DNA from 2 places in the Furfurilactobacillus rossiae genome. Region 2 is predicted to be linked to the other one. Evidence: riboswitches for the same ligand, from Rfam matches in the RefSeq annotation. Region 2 holds a riboswitch; the other holds the start of a gene.
What was found. A riboswitch is a leader RNA that binds a small molecule or an ion and turns the genes downstream of it on or off. The one in region 2 is predicted to bind lysine.
Positions count from the first base shown of each region.

Region 1: it holds a riboswitch for lysine, as region 2 does, so the genes downstream of both, LROSL1_RS04090 (amino acid permease) here and lysA (diaminopimelate decarboxylase) in region 2, are expected to answer to the same signal.

Region 1 covers NZ_CP040586.1:873,567-882,506, reverse strand. Annotated here, with positions in the region: gene LROSL1_RS04095 (deoxynucleoside kinase) at 1-540, opposite strand, end outside; gene LROSL1_RS04090 (amino acid permease) at 901-2,511, opposite strand; lysine riboswitch at 2,635-2,818, opposite strand; gene LROSL1_RS04085 (Rrf2 family transcriptional regulator) at 2,917-3,441, opposite strand; gene LROSL1_RS04080 (GNAT family N-acetyltransferase) at 3,549-4,094, opposite strand; gene LROSL1_RS04075 (lp_1002 family arylesterase) at 4,188-4,985, shown strand; gene LROSL1_RS04070 (MarR family winged helix-turn-helix transcriptional regulator) at 5,244-5,702, opposite strand; gene LROSL1_RS04065 (hypothetical protein) at 6,293-6,430, shown strand; gene LROSL1_RS04060 (GNAT family N-acetyltransferase) at 6,504-7,058, shown strand; gene LROSL1_RS04055 (C1 family peptidase) at 7,288-8,610, shown strand; gene LROSL1_RS04050 (IS110 family RNA-guided transposase) at 8,845-8,940, opposite strand, start outside.
Region 2 covers NZ_CP040586.1:2,532,396-2,541,335, forward strand. Annotated here, with positions in the region: gene LROSL1_RS12210 (aminotransferase class I/II-fold pyridoxal phosphate-dependent enzyme) at 1-895, opposite strand, end outside; gene dapB (4-hydroxy-tetrahydrodipicolinate reductase) at 935-1,726, opposite strand; gene dapA (4-hydroxy-tetrahydrodipicolinate synthase) at 1,730-2,644, opposite strand; gene LROSL1_RS12225 (N-acetyldiaminopimelate deacetylase) at 2,698-3,846, opposite strand; gene dapD (2,3,4,5-tetrahydropyridine-2,6-dicarboxylate N-acetyltransferase) at 3,877-4,590, opposite strand; gene lysA (diaminopimelate decarboxylase) at 4,848-6,179, opposite strand; lysine riboswitch at 6,383-6,560, opposite strand; lysine riboswitch at 6,708-6,891, shown strand; gene LROSL1_RS12240 (aspartate kinase) at 7,083-8,492, shown strand; gene dapF (diaminopimelate epimerase) at 8,485-8,940, shown strand, end outside.

The DNA.
Region 1 (8,940 bases), 1.1 Mb from region 2:
CATTTTAGGACCATGATCATAATTGTTATACCAAGCTGTATAACGATCGTTCAATTGTTTGTAGTATTCATACAATGAAGGATCGTTATCAATTTGCTCGTATTCACGACCACGTTTTTGAATTCTCTGTAACATGGTGTCAAACGAAATGTCGATGTGGATCAAAAGATCAGGGTTCTTTTCATGTGGTGCATCTGGCAATTCCTGCATCATGTTCTCTAATAAAGAGTCATAGATGTCAACTTCTGTTTCCGTTGAACGACCTAAGTCAGCATTCAAATGAAAAAGCAATGAATCTTCATAAATTGACCGATCCATAACACTTTCATCATCGGCAAAAGAAGCTTTGATAGAATCCATCCGCTTGTTTAAGAAGTAGATTTGAAGCAAAAATGCGTACTTTTTTGGGTCCTTGTAAAATAATGGCAGAATTGGATTATCTTCCACTGATTCATAAAAGGCCTGTGTATGTAAGTGACTTGCCAATAAATCAGTTAAGCTCGTTTTTCCTGCACCAATCGTTCCTGCTAAAACAATCATGTCTTTATCTCCCCTGATCTCTATCAACCGCACCACAATGCGTGGTCAACCGTGACAGAACGTGTTTATCCTTTAACTACCTACATATTGTATCACGCTCGTAGAATCTCGCCATATATTGTAGCTTACAAATTAAAACGTAATCTTTCTGTCATAACTGAATTTACGACCTCATTTTTTATCAAAACGAGCCATACTAACAAAGATAGCCTTTTCATATTGTGCCCGACCAAAATTAAATATATTTATTTGATGACATTTAGCTTTGAATATAATAAAAAACTCGCTGGTACAAATTTTTGTATTTGTACCAAGCGAGTTCTATTTGGTTTCATGGTTAATCAAGATAAAGCTGTTCAACTATTTATTCGAATCATTTTTAGGTGCTACCGATTCGTCATTCGTCAAATCGTGAACCGCCGAAGTTGCGCTTGTGGTCTTTTTGCCCGTTTGTGCAACCGTTTCAACCGTTGCACTGCTTTCAATATCACCTGAGGCAGCCGAAGCATCAGCAGCAGTGTAACTTTCACCATTTGTTTTTGGCGTCAAGTCAACCTTGTCCAGTGGAATGATATGAGTGCGGTGACGAATCTTGTAATAACCCCACAGGATCAAGAACAATGGCACACTCATGTACGTTACCAGAATAGCTTGCAAATCGAGTTGTGCAAACGACTTCAAGTTTTGGCCAACAATAACAACGATGCCCAGCACGAATGCCAAAATCGGGCCGAATGGGAACCACTTTGCATGGTAACGGAGTTCGCTTAACTGATGTCCCTGCTTAATGAAGGCGCGGCGGAAGCGGTAATGGCTAATCGCAATCCCCAACCAAGCAATGAACCCGGTCAGGCCAGAAGCAGCAACCAGGTACATATACAACTTAGGTCCAAAAATACTGGTCAAGAAAGTTAATAATCCAATAACTGTGGTTCCAACCAACGAAGCCATAGGAATCCCGCGCTTGTTCGTTTTACCAAAGAAGCTTGGTGCGTAGCCTTCGTTTGCCAAAGAATACAACATCCGCGTGGAAGCGTACATCCCCGAGTTAGCAGATGAAATAACAGACGTTAGGATAACCGCGTTCATCACACTAGCGGCTGCAGCTAACCCTGCCCGACGGAAGACCAGCGTAAATGGACTGATGGCAATGTCTGTGGCACTTGAGCCCAACAGATCCTTGCTTGTATAAGGAATGATGCAAGCAATAACAAAGATTGCCAAAATGTAGAATAACAGAATCCGCCAGAACACTTGGCGAATCGCCTTGGGAATACTCTTTTCAGGTGTTTCACTTTCACCGGCTTCAATCCCAATTAATTCAGTCCCTTGGAATGAGAAACCAGCTACGACGAACACGGAGAGCAATGCCGGCACACCGCCAACAAATGGGGCCTTTTTATAAGTTAAGTTTGAAAAACCAGTTGCGTGACCGCCCATGATACCAAAAATCGTTAAGGTCCCAATAACTAAGAAAATCAGGACCGTGACCACTTTGATAATGGACATCCAGTACTCTGTTTCACCAAACGAACGAACCGATAATGCGTTGATAGTGAAAATAATTGCTAATGCGATCATGCTAAAGATCCATGCCGGTACGTTTGGTAACCAAAATTGCATAACTAAGGCCGCCGTCGAAACATCCACGGCTAACGTAATCGCCCAGTTAAACCAGTAATTCCACCCCATCGCGAATCCCAAAGCGGGATCCACAAACTTGGTTGAATATGCGGCAAACGAACCAGTCAGCGGCATGTAAGTTGCCATCTCACCCAAACTGGTCATTAAGAAGTAGACCATGATCCCAATTGCCACATAAGCAACCAAAGCACCACCAGGGCCAGCTGCAGAAATTGCGGAACCGGATGCAACGAACAACCCTGTTCCAATACTGCCACCTAACGCAATCATTGATAAATGTCGCGTCTTCAATTCGCGGCGAACCGCGCGATTCTCATTTTCTGCCATATCGAGTTCCTCCCATTTTCTAAAGAGAAGCACTTGATGTAATCTGAATAAATAAAAGGCCGGTCTGTTTATCATGCACAAAGACACGCTAAACAAACCGACCGTCAAATTCATCCTGGTCAATCGTTAGATAGCGCTCCGTGGCGTTTTTATTTACCACGACAGTTCGTTGATTATTCACCAACGTCCCAACAAGATACTGATACAGCAGTAACTCATTTCGGCGACGCACCCTTTAACCAAGCGTTACAGAACCTGTACGTTCTCGACCTGGCGACTCATGATTGTCGCAACCTCTTCATTCGATATAAACAGAGTATAAAAAGAAGCCCCACAAATTGCAAGGCTTTCAGCGAAAATGAAAACGTATTCATCAAATCAATCACCCATTTACCCGAGAAAACGCTAATTTTCTCCATGGAGAAGTGCCTTTAGTTTGGCAGTAAAATTCGGATAGTTAACCGTACTTTCATTCCAATCAACAGTCGGGATAATTTGTGACTGAAAAATATGGACTAAAATCCGATGAACCGATGTTTCTTGTAATACATGTTTATACTGTTGATCTGCAGCAACAAAAATGTCTGTCAACACCTGCGTGCCACGGTTAGCCAGTGGTTCAACATCATCGAATACCCGATCAATCAAGCCATTGTTGGGATATGTTTGAATATCGCCCTCTGTCGCCACCACCGCATCCCAAACAGTAATTTGACGTGAATTACGCCCCAACGTAAATCCACCTTGATTACCAGACACGGATCTAACTAGACCAGCAACGACCAATTTGCGAATGATTTTTCGCATATATGTTTGTGAACCACCCAATCTAGTGTGAATGACTTCAGATGTGATGGGTACATTCGTATCTTGGGTTGCGAGTAACGCTAAAATACATGCGGCCTGCTCAAAGCCCCTCGTTAATTGCATAATTTCTTCCTAACCTAATTATCACGATAGAGATAACTTACCATTGCCATCATAGCATACCAAACAGTAATGATAAACGTAACTCAACCATTAACCTCGATCACATTTCACTGATGCAATGCAAAATCATTTGGTGTTAACCGAAAAAAGCGCTCTGTTTTTCCTGGCGCAAAAAAATCAGTTGCAGAATGCTGAATCTCATGATCAAATTGAAACCCAAATCGCTCAAAAATACGCGCCGAGCGTTCATTATCTGAAAAGTAAGATCCCCACACCGCTTGCAACCCTTGATCAAAGCCATATGTTAAGACCGCCATCACCGCCTCAGGCATATATCCGTGACCCCAAAAATGTTCGTTAAGCATGTAGCCAATATCTCTTTCACCGTGCACCAATGCGCCATCATGTCCTGTTCTACCGTATAGCCCAACAGTACCAATAATTTGGTCCTCTGTCTGACGGGCAACACCCCAAATCCAGCGTTGCCCTAATGTTTGGCGCATTAAAAAACGCGCTTCAAATTCGTTATGAACTGGTTGGAAACCCGCCGGCATCGCAACACGTGGATTACCGACAATTTGAGTGAAAGCCGATAAATCAGATTCTCGAATACTTCGTAGCTCTAAACGTGCCGTTTTTAATGCTATTGCCATCCTCATTACCTTCCAAATCAATTTTACCGTTACATCACGAATTAGTTGCACTCCGTCACCCTTGGGCTCTATCATAAACACGAGGTGAAAGTCATGCAAATTGTCAAAAAAATGTTAAACCAGCACAGTTATTATAAAGGTTTTATGCAAGATCGACCCGGTCAACAAGGTCAAACCACTTTTCCAACTATTGTAGTTGTTCCTGGTGGTTCGTACACTCATATTCCTGAAGCACAAGCCGAAAGTGTCGCCTTAGCCTTCTTTGCCAAGGGGTTCAATGCCGTCTACTTACGGTACTCCTTCGTCGGCGAAGTCACACCCCTACTACCAGCACCGATAGTTGAACTCGGTCAAACAATTAGTCAACTCAAGCAAAATCCTGATTTGCCAATCGACAATAACGCTGTTATTCCATTTGGGATGTCGGTGGGTGGTCACATTGTGGCACTCTACAATGATTACTGGTCCTCATCCTGGTTAAGTGAGGCCACCGGCGCTACCGCCAGTGTGTTGGAACCAGCCGGCGCCATCCTTGGTTATCCCGTCATCAGCCCAGTATTAGGCTTCCCCAAGGATGAAAAAACCATTGCCCAATGGACTGACGATCCAACTAAATATGCCGCTGAACAACACGTCACCGTGAAAAACAAGCCCGTTTTCGTTTGGGTTACCAATGAAGATCAAGCAGTTCCTGTAACAAACACACTATCGTACGTTCAGGAAAGTTATAATCACAATTTACCACTTGAACTCCATGTCTTTAACCACGGACCACACGGTTTGGCACTTGCCAACAACGTTACGGCGTGGAAACCCGGGACAGATTTACCACACGTGGCCCACTGGTTAACTTTGGCCATCGAATGGGTAAACGATTTACTCAGCAAATAAGTTGTCTTCACATTAAGTTAATAGCTTATTTTTGACAAGTTATTTACAAACAGTAAATACAATTTGCACCGCAAATAAACAGTAAAACGGACATTCAGATTTCCCCTTGAATGTCCGTTTTACTGTCTGAAACCGATTTTGCTTAATGTTAAATCGGTGAATCAATAAATAAGCACTACTTTTGTCCCTAATAAAGATGACATGACACAATACGAAATGATCAACTGAAATGAAATCGTAATCGGTCACACAATATTTTTAGTCTTCTACATTTTGATCTAACACAGCTACAAAGTGTTCAAAGTATTGACTCAACTGTGTGATTTCTGTGAGACTCATTTCTTCAAGGATTGCCGCGACTGTTTTCTTTTCGTGAACATCTAATTCTTTGATCACCCGTTTTCCCTTGAGTGTAAGGTGAATGAAATGCTGACGCCGATCACCCGGACTAACCTCAACTTCAATTAGACCAAATTGCAACAACGTCTTTATTTGTGTAGAAATAGCACCCTTGGTAATATGATTTTGTTTTGCCAACACATCTAAAGTAATTCGATCATTTTTTGCAATCTGATTAATCAAGGATAATCCACGCCAGCCAACACCAAGATTTTTTCCAATGCATTTTAAATGTTGCTCAACTTTGAGAAAATCACGTAGATAACTTTCCTCCATCATTTCAATTACAATTTGTGTAGCCGTCTGCTGTTTTGCCATATTTAAACTTCCTAATGATGTGTCTAGAGTGGTTTGCGTCTGTAAGCTAGTGCCTAAAAATTCATGCGATTCAAACATTACCTCAGCTCATTATTTTTGCTCAATTCACTCATCCCTAAATCAATGTAATCAACCCCACATAAACCTCTTCTTTTGAGAAACGAGGCTAAAGAGTTACGCAATATAAAGCGTTCTCTGCTTTAATCGGCAGCAAACATGTATGAGCCAATCATTTACGATGTATTAAGCAATAATGAGTTATTGTACTGTTTGTTTCAGTACCTAAAATATTACTTCTTGTGTGCGGTTATTTTTATCAAATATTTCAATCCCAACAAGATTGTTGACAACGTCTTAGTAGATTGCACCCTTTTTAACAGTTCCATATTTCGACTAGCCAATTCATTTGCAAACTTTGCAGTAGCGTCTGATTAAAGTTTTCTGTGCACCATTGTGAAAGTTTCACATATGCTGATTTGAAAGGCTTTTGGAGCTCTTTTTATAATTGGAATTATGAGTTAAAAATTAATGTTCAAAACACTAGCCTTTTGTAAGTAAACCGTGTAAAATGCTTTTTCGTGGTCGACAAAATGACCTTTTCATCAGGCAGTGACCAGCCAATGAAAAGTGTAACTGATGAGGAGTTACCCACCCATAATATGGTCACTGTCATGATTCCTCGTGAATCAACCTGGCTGTTTCTAAACAGCACATTGCGCGTGCCATAACACTGATAAGTCACTGAACGTAACGTTTACTGAATAGTCTCTGTTATGTCACCAATAAAAAGGAGCGAGTCTCATGACAACATCAACGCTTAACGTAACTCTACACTTCGCAGAAATGAACGACCTACCAGCAATTAAAGACATCATTACTGATGCCCGTGACTTCTTGGCAGAACAAGGAATCAACCAGTGGCAAGATGGTTATCCAGAAGACAGCGTCATCGCTGGCGATATTGATTGCGGCGAAACCGTTGCTTTAAAAGACGACGAAGGCACAATTCTAGCAATTGCTTCTCTCGTGAAGGGTATCGATCACCCATACGAAGCAATCACGGATGGCACATGGCGTGTAACTGGCACAGAAACAAATTACGTGTCTATTCACCGGGTTGCCATGGCAAAAGCATCTCGTGGTCATCACTTAACACATGATTTCTTTGATCTCATGTTGGAACAGATCCGTCTTGACCCAGAAGTTGAGAGCGTACGGATTGACACTCATCCGCAAAACTTCGGCATGCAACATGTGATCGAAACGAATGGTTTTTCATACATCGGTTTGGTGCCCGTCACGGGCGGCCAACCAGACGAACGGAATGTCGCTTATGACATGGTCTTGGACCGTTAATTGAATATTCATGAAAAAAGACAATCAGCAAAATTGCTGATTGTCTTTTTTCATTATTACCTATGCGGCGCCAACAACGTGAAACCTCATGAACCCCTCTCGTTTAGTAACTTCACACATTGTGGAAGCACAAATCTAGTTTGCCCCTACTCACCTCTTTTTAATGTTCTTCTAATGCAGTATACTGTTTGCATGCATATAAAAAGGAGTGATCCATTTGAGTACTGAAATTACACCTGATCAAATTCGCCGTTACGAAAACGAATTATCAGAACGCAAGGACGCCTCTGTTTTGGAACGAGCCGTTAAGAAGAACGGTATTCTAGCAACTGCCCAAGACGACATTGCTAACGTCAACATGACACCAATTTTCTCCATTGACTTGGATACTGGTCATGTTGCCAACCAGAAGCAAAGTGGTCGTTGTTGGATGTTTGCCGCACTAAACACTATGCGCCACGCTATGAAGGATACCTTCAACCTGCCTGGTGACTTTGAATTATCCCAAAACTACACCTACTTCTGGGACAAGTTCGAAAAGGCTAACTACTTTTACGAAAACGTCATCAATACAGCTGACAAACCATTAGATGACCGTAAAGTCGCCTTTTTGATGGAAACACCTCAACAAGACGGCGGCCAATGGGACATGATTTGCGCCATCATTGAAAAATATGGAGTCGTGCCACAATCTGCAATGCCAGAAACCTTTAACTCATCTGCTTCTGGTCAGATCAATAGTTTGTTAAACCTGAAGTTACGTAAAGATGCCGTTGAATTCCGTGAACTGGTCGCTAACAAGGCCAGCCGCGCAGAAATTGACGAAATGAAAGACCGTAAGTTACAAGAAGTCTATCGCATCCTGTCTTACAGTTTCGGTGAACCTGTCACTAAGTTTGATTTCGAATACCGTGACAGTAACAAGGAATACCATATTGATCGCGGTTTAACGCCTAAAACATTCTACGACAAGTATGTTAAGTGGGATCTGTCTCAATACGTTTCTATCATCAATGCGCCAACTGATGACAAGGAATATAACAAGACCTACACCGTTGAAATGTTAGGTAACGTAGTCGGTGGCCGTGAAGTTAAACATTTGAACGTTTCAATGGAAGACTTCAAACAAATGGCCATTGCACAATTACAAGCCGGCCAAAGTGTTTGGTTCGGTTGTGATGTTGGTCAAAGTTCTGACCGTAAGAACGGCATCATGGATACTAAGGTTTACGCTAAGGATGAATTATTCGACGTTGACTTCTCCATGAGCAAAGCTGAACGATTGGACTACGGCGAAAGTCTGATGACTCACGCCATGGTATTGACTGGTGTTGATCTTGTCGATGGCAAGCCAACTAAGTGGAAGGTTGAAAACTCTTGGGGCGATAAAGTTGGTGACAAAGGTTACTTTGTCATGAGCGATGCTTGGATGGATGAATATTGTTACCAAGTTGTTGTTAACAAGAACTTCATGCCTGAAAACCTGCAAAAGGCTCAGGAACAAGAACCTAAAATGTTACAGCCTTGGGATCCAATGGGTGCCTTAGCTTAATAAGTGCACATTTAGTGCATGATAAAAACTGTGAGTTAACGCTCACAGTTTTTTCTACCTCTAGTCAAGTATTAATATAGGTCTAGCAGTATTTATGTCTTTGAATTGATTTGAACTTAGGGATTCAAAACGGTTTCTTTGCGATTTGAACAGTTTGGAATACGATTTTTGAGTACACTAAATAGACCTTAGCCATTTTATTTTTTGAGTAAGGCTAGTACACTATAGACGTAATCAGAATGATTGGCGCTTGACGCCGTATATATACATCTGATTCGTAATCACGAGATGGTAAATCGTTCGTAACAGGCGACCCATCGCAGCGATGGC
Region 2 (8,940 bases):
ACTGTGCCTTCATGTCCGCCGTGTCTGCCGACCCATGCAGCAAAGCATCAGTGGCCGCCGCCATCATTGGTGTCGGTGCAGCGGTTACCAAAGCGCCATGTAGTTTGGCAATCTGCTGAGTAAGGGCCGCCGGGGCCGCTAGGTAGCCAACCCGGTAACCTGTCATGGCGAACGTCTTGGAAACGCCATTAATCACGATTGTCCGCTCTGGTAATAATGTGGAAATAGATACATGAGGCTGGTCGTAGGCTAATTCACAATAGATTTCATCAGCCAACACGAGCAACTTATGTTTACGAATCACTGCGGCCAATGCTTGCAACTGCGAGTCGGTGTAAGTGACACCAGTTGGATTGGTTGGATAATTCAAAACCAGCATCTTTGCACGCGGATGGGCAGCCAATGTAGCCGTTAGCCGAGCCGGTGTCAATACATAGTCATCTACTGAGGTATCAACTAACACTGGTGTAGCGCCATCGATCTGGGCAGTCGTAATGTACAACGGAAAAATTGGTGTTGGAATAATCACCTCGTCGCCCGCTCCCAAAACGGTGCCCATCGCCGCCGCAATCGCCTCTGTGGCCCCCACTGTCACCAATATTTCCGTTTGGGGATCGTAAGTGACCTGATTCAATTTAGTTAAGTATGTACTAATCGCTTCTCGTAGCTCCGGTAACCCAGCAGCTGGTGCGTAATGAGAGCGATTCTGATTGATTGCATCGATGGTCGCCTGCTTAACATGATCTGGCGCGTTAAAATCTGGTTCACCAAGCGTTAATTTCAGAATGCCAGGAATATCCTTTATTTGATTATCAAACTGACGAATTGCTGATGGCACAATTTGGTCAAACACGGACCGTGTCATCCCCGTTAACTGAGCTTCTAATTCTGGCATATGCATTCTCCTTTGACCGCATCAATTCGCGGTATGACGCTAATCTAAAACCTGTTCCAAACCAACCTTTAATTCCGTTAATGTTGTTACTTTACTCAATGCTAACTTGACGCCGACCATAAATGACTCACAATCATACGTGTCCTGCCGAATCGTCAGCGCTTCGCCCGTTCCGCCAAACAACACTTGTTCATGTGCTAGATAACCAGGCAACCGGACTGCATGAATCGGAACGTTATCGACAATCCCACCGCGCACACCATCCACGCTGCTTTCAGTATGATCGGGATCTGGCTGCTGTTGCCGACCGGCAGCGATTGCATGAGCTGTGGCAACGGCCGTACCGGATGGTGCATCCCGTTTATCAGCATGGTGCATTTCAATAATCTCCGCGTTTGGAAAGTATTTAGCCGCCTGTTTAGCAAACTGAGTTAGTAACACCGCCGACAATCCAAAGTTTGGAACGATCAACCCACCTAGATGAGCCGAGGCAGCTAACGCCTGCAATGATTTTATTTGTGCTGTCGTTAAGCCACTCGTGCCAACCAATGGGACTAACCCGTGTTGCAAGGCTACTTCAACGTTGTGTTCAACCACAGTTGGGGTTGTAAAGTCTAACCAAACATCTGCCTCAGGCAACTCGTTTTCCGTAGTGGCAACGACAACTTGGCTTGGCAAATGTTGTGTGTCATTCCCGTCTGTCAGTGCGGCATGAGGATCAAACACGCCAGTTAATTCAAACCGATCATCGTTTAAAATTGCCTGGCAGCTAGCAGTCCCCATACTGCCACGAAAGCCAGCGACAATAACACGAATCTTTGACTCACTCATTTTCTATACCGCCTCCGTGTTTTCTGCCAACGGAATATCGCTTAGTTGGTGAACGCCTAAGCGTTGTGCCAAAATGGTTTGCTCAGTGTCATTCAGAGGAACGATTGGCAAACGTGGGTTACCAACTGGTAGTCCCTGCGCATTTAAAACGGCCTTGACTGGTGATGGTGATGGATACATGAATAACGCAGCCATCTTTGGCATCAAGTCACGTTGAATATGGCCAGCACGTGCAACATTGCCTTGTTCTAGTGCGTCATATTCCTGTCGCATCGCTGGACCATATATGTGACTGGCAACGGAAATGACGCCAGTCCCACCCAGTGCCTTCACTAATAACGCTTGGGCATCTTCACCACTGTATACAGCAAAATCTGTTGGCGCATCATTAATTAACGCCGCCAAATCTGCATCGCTACCACACTGTTTTACACCGCTGATGTTCGGCACTTGTGCAAGTTGGAGAATCGCTTCGTTAGTCATGTTGACACCAGTTCGGCCAGGAATGTTGTAAATGACGATCGGTTTAGTAGCGGCTTGAGCAACCGCCGTAAAGTGGGCAACCATTCCCCGTTGATTAGGTTTGTTGTAATAAGGGACAACGACCAACGTTGCATCAATCCCGTCAATCGCATCTACTTCCCGATTAAAGGCAATCGTCGCAGCTGTATTATTACTGCCTGTCCCAGCGATAACGACACCTCGACCAGCCACAATCTGTGCAAAACGGGTATAAAGTTCAATCTTTTCTTCGTGCGTTAGCGTCGGCGTCTCACCTGTCGTCCCACCAATGACAAAACCGCGTGAACCAGTTTCAATGAGCATATTTGTTAATCGCGTTAATGCGTCGAAATCAATATGATCATCTTCGGTAAACGGTGTGATAATCGCTGTTAATAAATCATTTTGTTCAAACATTTTAAATTCCTCCTTGTCAATGAGAGCCATCCGGATTCAACCGAATCCGAGCATCACTTTCTTGTCATCCGTTCCTCCAAAAATTCAGTAATGGCGGTGACACCCTTGTTAATAGCGGACTCGTCCGGCGTCATTTTGGCAGAGTGCAACGGCGCGTGACCATCTACGCCTAACCAAAACATCGTGCCAGGAAATTGATGCAGCATATATCCGAAGTCCTCGCCAGTCATGGCCGGCGCCGTTTCAATAAAGTCCACGTCTGGCGCATTTTTCATAAATTGAATAAATGGTACTGTCAGCCGTGGGTCGTTTTCTACCGGCAAGTAACCGCCCTGATTCAGTTCAACATTGACTTCGCACTCGAAACTCGTAGCGATGCCATTGGCGATTGCCTGTAGCCGCTGGTCAATGTGTTCAATCATCGCTTGCGTTAGTCCGCGAATGGTTCCTTCTAACCTGGCACGGCCAGCAATGACGTTGCGAATACTACCAGCATTCAGTTTGCCAAACGTCACCACGCCCCCTTCAATTGGGTCAACGCTTCTAGAGACGACGGTCTGCGCTTGCATGATAAAACTGGCGCAAGCCACTACCATGTCGTTAGCCAAGTGCGGATAAGCCGCGTGCCCGCCTTTGCCAACAAAATCCACGTTAATTTCAGTCGTGCCGGCAAATAGTGTGCCATTGCGGCATCCAATCACGCCTGCAGATAGCTCCGGATTGACATGCAAGCCATAAAACTCATCAGGTCGCCATTCGCCAGTAAAGGCGCCAGCTTCAACGGCCAACTTGCCACCGTTGTCGTTTTCTTCAGCCGGTTGAAAGAAAAATAATAAGTCATCTTTGGGCTGATGATTAGCAAAGTAATTGAGCACCCCTAGGGCCACCGTCATGTGAATATCATGGCCACAAGCATGCATCTTGCCGGGATTTGTCGAGGCATATGGCAATCCTGTCGCCTCTGTAACTGGCAAGGCATCAATATCAGTGCGGTACCCAATACACCGTTGCGGCTTACTTCCTTGAACTTTAACCATCAAAGCAGTTGGCAGACTTGTTATGTGATGAATGGTCAACCATTGCTGAGGCATTATTTCGATGACTTGCCGTAAATATGCGGCTGTTTGAGTTTCGTGCAGTGCCAACTCTGGAATTTGGTGCAAGTGACGGCGAATATGAATTAAATCTAACGTTTCAGACATGCAGTACCAGCTTTCTTTCAGTCAAACGTGCTAGAGCTTTCGTAACGAATCTTGAAGTTTCGTTTTAGCCTGCGTTTTCGCATCGTTAACTTTAATTACCTTAGCTGGAACACCAGCAACAACGGTATTAGCTGGCACATCCTCAGTTACCACAGCGCCAGCACCAACTACCGCGTGTTCCGCAACATGAACGCCCTCAATAACCACTGCATTAGCCCCAATCAACACATCATCATCGATGCGCACGGGTTCTGCAGAAGCTGGTTCGATTACCCCGGCTAGCACCGCGCCGGCACCGATATGACAATGTTTGCCAACGATTGCACGCCCACCAAGCACGGCACCCATATCAATCATTGAATCAGCACCAATCTCTGCGCCGATGTTGATCAACGCACCCATCATAATGACAGCGTGATCACCAATCACCACCTGATCACGAATGATGGCACCCGGTTCAATGCGGGCGTTAATTTCACGTGCATCTAATAACGGAACCGCTGAATTAGTGGCATTAGTTTCCACATGCGTTTGCGCAATCACATCTTGGTGTACTTCAAGAAATGGTTTTACTACCGGCCAGCTGCCAAACAACGTACCAGTATGATCTTCCATAAACGCTTCAATGCCATCTGGAATCGTCAGTTGACGTAAGTGATCGCCACTAACAGTGACCTTGACCGGCGTTTGTTTCTTAGCGGTCGCTATCGTATGAATGATTTGTGTCGCATCTAATTCTGCCATGTGAATCCTCCTCAATGATTGACTTACCGAGCTTCGGCGGCACTCTTTTAAACGTGCACCTAACCTCTGAATCCTGTGCATAGGCTACAAGCCAAAGCATTCGGAAAATCACCGAATACTCCGTCTCGTTTCTTATTGCTCGGATTCAACCGAAGTTAGGCATCACTCTTCCTAAACGTGCACCTGTCGCCCAGAAGCCTGCGCATAACCTGAAAGGCGTTTCATCCGGCAGCCCACCGAATGCTACGCCTTCCACGTTATTGCTCAACTTCTCCCAGGGCTTCGGTGGCACTCTTCTTAAAATCCTCATCTAATGCGAGCATGTCGCGGATAGTTTCGCGTCGGACGACGACGCTGGCTTGTTTGTGATTGATAAAAATGACGGCTGGACGTGGATTACGATTGTAGTTGCTGGCCATCGAGTAACCGTATGCACCGGTGGCTAAGAGTGCAATCACATCGCCTGTTTTCGTAACGGGCAACGTCGCTTCATTTACTAGAATGTCGCCGGACTCACAATATTTACCGACAATATGGATGGTTTCTTTAGAAGAATCTTCAACATGATTAGCCAATACCGGCTCGTATGCCGCCTGATACAACGCTGGTCGAATGTTATCCCCCATGCCGCCATCAACGGCCACGTATGGTAACAAACCGGGGACACGTTTGTTTGCGCCAACCCGATATAAATTGATTCCTGCCGGACCAACTAACGACCGGCCAGGTTCAATCCAAATCTCCGGCATTTCTAGATGATGATTGCCTAACCTAGCCTCAATCGTCGTCAACACAGTATCAAGCTGGTCCTCCGGTGATTGTGGATCGTCACCTTCCACATATTTAATGCCGAACCCGCCGCCTATATTTAGCACCTGGGCGGAATAGCCAAACGCATCATGCCAATGGGTCAGCAATTCAATCAGTTTCTCGGCTGCCATTACAAAGCCGGTACTCTCAAAGATTTGCGATCCAATATGTGCATGAACGCCACGAACCTCTAGATGGTCATCCGCTAAGGCTTCTGTCAGCGCTTGATCCGCTTGACCAGAACCAATGTCGAAACCAAACTTGCTATCGACCTGACCCGTTTGAATGTACTGATGTGTATGGGCACTAACGCCGGGGGTCACTCGAATTTGAATCGCAATGGTTGCGCCCCGTTCTTGTAGCAAACGTTGTAATAAATGAAGCTCAACAAAATTATCAACAATAATCGTGCCAAGATGATGATCCAGTGCCATTGTCAGTTCATCCACAGACTTATTATTCCCGTGAAAACTCAGTCGAGATGCTGGAAAGCCGGCCGCAAACGCCGTTGCCATTTCGCCTGCTGACACAACGTCCGCATGTACGCCAAGTGGCGCCAACAGCTGATAGATTCCCTTCACGCAGAAGGCTTTCGACGCGTAACTCACGATGCCATCAATTCGATGGTTAGCAAACGTCTGTTGAAAGGCCTTCACCTGGCGAACGATATCCTGCGTATCGTAAGCAACCAGCGGTGTGCCAAACTGCTCTGCCAGTTTGACGGTATCCATACCGCCGATCATTAAATGATTTGTCGTTGACTCAACTGTTGTTGTCATTTTTTTGCTCCTTTTAGTTTTTAGAAGTTATGTGTCTGTTCAAACGGTTATGCGCTTTGCCTATACGGCGATCATCTTTGCAAGGTAAACTGAAAGGCGTCAACATTGACAACCGAAAGCACAGACACATAGCACGAAAAAGGGGCTCATTTGCATAGGTGCGTACGCAAAAGAGTCCCGAAAATAAATTCATTTCGTTTCTGAATGTCGTAAGCGCCCCGCGATGAATTTTTCATCACGACAGTTTGCTGATTGTTCATCAACATCCCAGCCAAAGCGATGGTCAATCGTCCAGCTTCGGCAACCGCCCCTTTCATCAGTTTCTATGTCGTGACCCGACTCCGCTGATTACTCTTGTTGGTTGCAACCTCTTTTCACATTTAATTTTAATGAGCATATCGCTCTTTTCATAACCCGTCAAGTCCCCATTTGAATTTTATATTTCCAAGTAAAACGCTGTACCAACGCGTTTACATTTATTTTCATTTAGCTATTGTAATTGAAAACTAATTCGCTATAATTGCCAGTAATCATAGAAGAGGTTGCGAAGATTAAAAGTAACTAAGAGGAAATCGACGAGGTTAACGACGCTTAGTGAAAGGATGATTCGCCGAAACTTTGACTGACTCGTCTCAGTTAGGGTTGGGACTTGGGTTAACAGCCCAAGGACTGTCGCAACTAACAAAAAAGTTGCGGGGCGCTATCTACGACCATACATAACCGGTACTATATCGATTACGTTCGATTAGACTAAGCGCACCCAATGACCTCGTTAAACAAAGTCATTGGGTGCGCTTTTTAAATGTAATCGTGGGTGTGAATGATTTCAGTGTCGATTCCCCTTCTAACATCAAAACAATGGTCAGTTTGGAAAAACGACCGTGGTAAGCGAGGTTAGGATCGATGAAAGTAATTAAGTTTGGTGGCAGTTCTTTGGCAGATGCGACGCATTTTAACGACGTCATACAGATTTTACAAATGGATAGGCAACGCCGCGTGGTGGTCGTTTCAGCACCCGGCAAACGAAATGAGAACGATGAAAAAGTTACCGATTTACTGATTGATTACGCACGTGCGCATGGTAAAACACAGCAGTCAATCGGCCAGCAAATCATCGACCGATATCAAGAAATCGCAACAGCGTTTGATATTTCGGCAGCTCAATTTAAGCCACTGGCAGATCAAATTTTGGCCCTACCAACGACATCATTTCGTGGCCCAGCCTTTAGAATGGCTGCGTTTAAAGCCCATGGGGAAAAGTTAAACGCACAGTTACTAGCGCTGGTGTTAAATACGCAGGGATTAGCCGCTCGCTACGTTGACCCACACGAACTTGGCTTAATTGCCACGCAGGAGCCAAACAACGCGACCATTTTGGCCCAGACATACACACACCTGGCCGTGGCCCGTCAGGAGCTGCTAGCGGAAGATAAACTATGGGTCGTCCCTGGTTTCTTTGCCTATACAACCAGCGGTCAACTTGCAACCTTTTCCCGTGGTGGCTCAGACATCACAGGTGCCATTCTTGCTCGTGGTTTGCATGCAACTGAATACGAGAACTTTACGGATGTCGACTCCATCTACGCCGCGAACCCCAACGTGGTCGCTAACCCAGCCCCAATCACTAAGATGAGCTACGTTGAGATGCGTGAGCTTTCATATGCCGGTTTCTCAGTGTTTCACGATGAGGCAATTATTCCTGCCATTGAAGGTCAGGTACCCATTTGCGTAAAGAATACCAATCATCCCAGTGCGCCAGGAACACTGATTGTACCAACGAATCAGTCACAGCCTAAACGATTAATCACGGGTGTCGCCAGTTCCAAACGGTTCGCAGCGCTCTACCTGCACCGGTATCTGTTGAACCGGGAAGTTGGCTTCACATTAAAGTTGCTCAAGATCCTCTTCCGCTACCACATTAGCTACGAACACATGCCTTCAGGAATTGACGATTTAACGATCATCTTCGATCGCAATCAAATTCCGACAGATGTCCTCCCTCGTTTGCTAGCAGATATCAAAGAAACGTTGCAACCAGACCGCCTGCAGTGGATCGATGATTACGCGATCTTGATGGTGGTTGGTGAAGGTATGCGCAATCAGGTCGGTGTCATTGACCGGATTTTGCACCCGCTAGCCACTCACCACATTGGTGTTCAAATGATCAACCAAGGGGCGTCACGAATTTCCATCATGATTGGTGTTCGCGAAGCGCAGGCTGATGACGCCGTTCGCCTCATCTATAATGACTTCTTTAATCAACCAGTTAGTTTGCCACTTCGTCAACCAGCACAGGAGGTTACCCATGGTTAATTTAATTCGGGTTCATGGTTCTGAAAATAGTTTTTACCTGCTTGATCAACGACAACTTAAACATGCCCTCACCTCAGCTGAACTCAGTCATTTGGCGCAACAAGTCAACGACACAGCACCAGCAGGGCTGGGCAAAGTAGACGGCGTCCTGGTCGTCAGTGACAGTCGTCATCCCAACGCAATTGGCCGAATGCAGGTATTCAATCGCGACGGCAGCCAAGCAAGCATGTGTGGCAACGGCTTACGAACCGTCAGCCGCTATCTTGCAGAACAAACGCATCAAACGGACTTCCAAGTTGAAACAGATGCGGCTGATTTACCAGTTCATCAAGTGACTCCGTTTGCGCCAGATGTGCCCGCGTTTAGTGTCAGCATTCAACCCATCAGTTTCGATGCTGCTTCGATTGGTTTACATCAAATCCCGACAACACCACTTCTAAACGAGAAC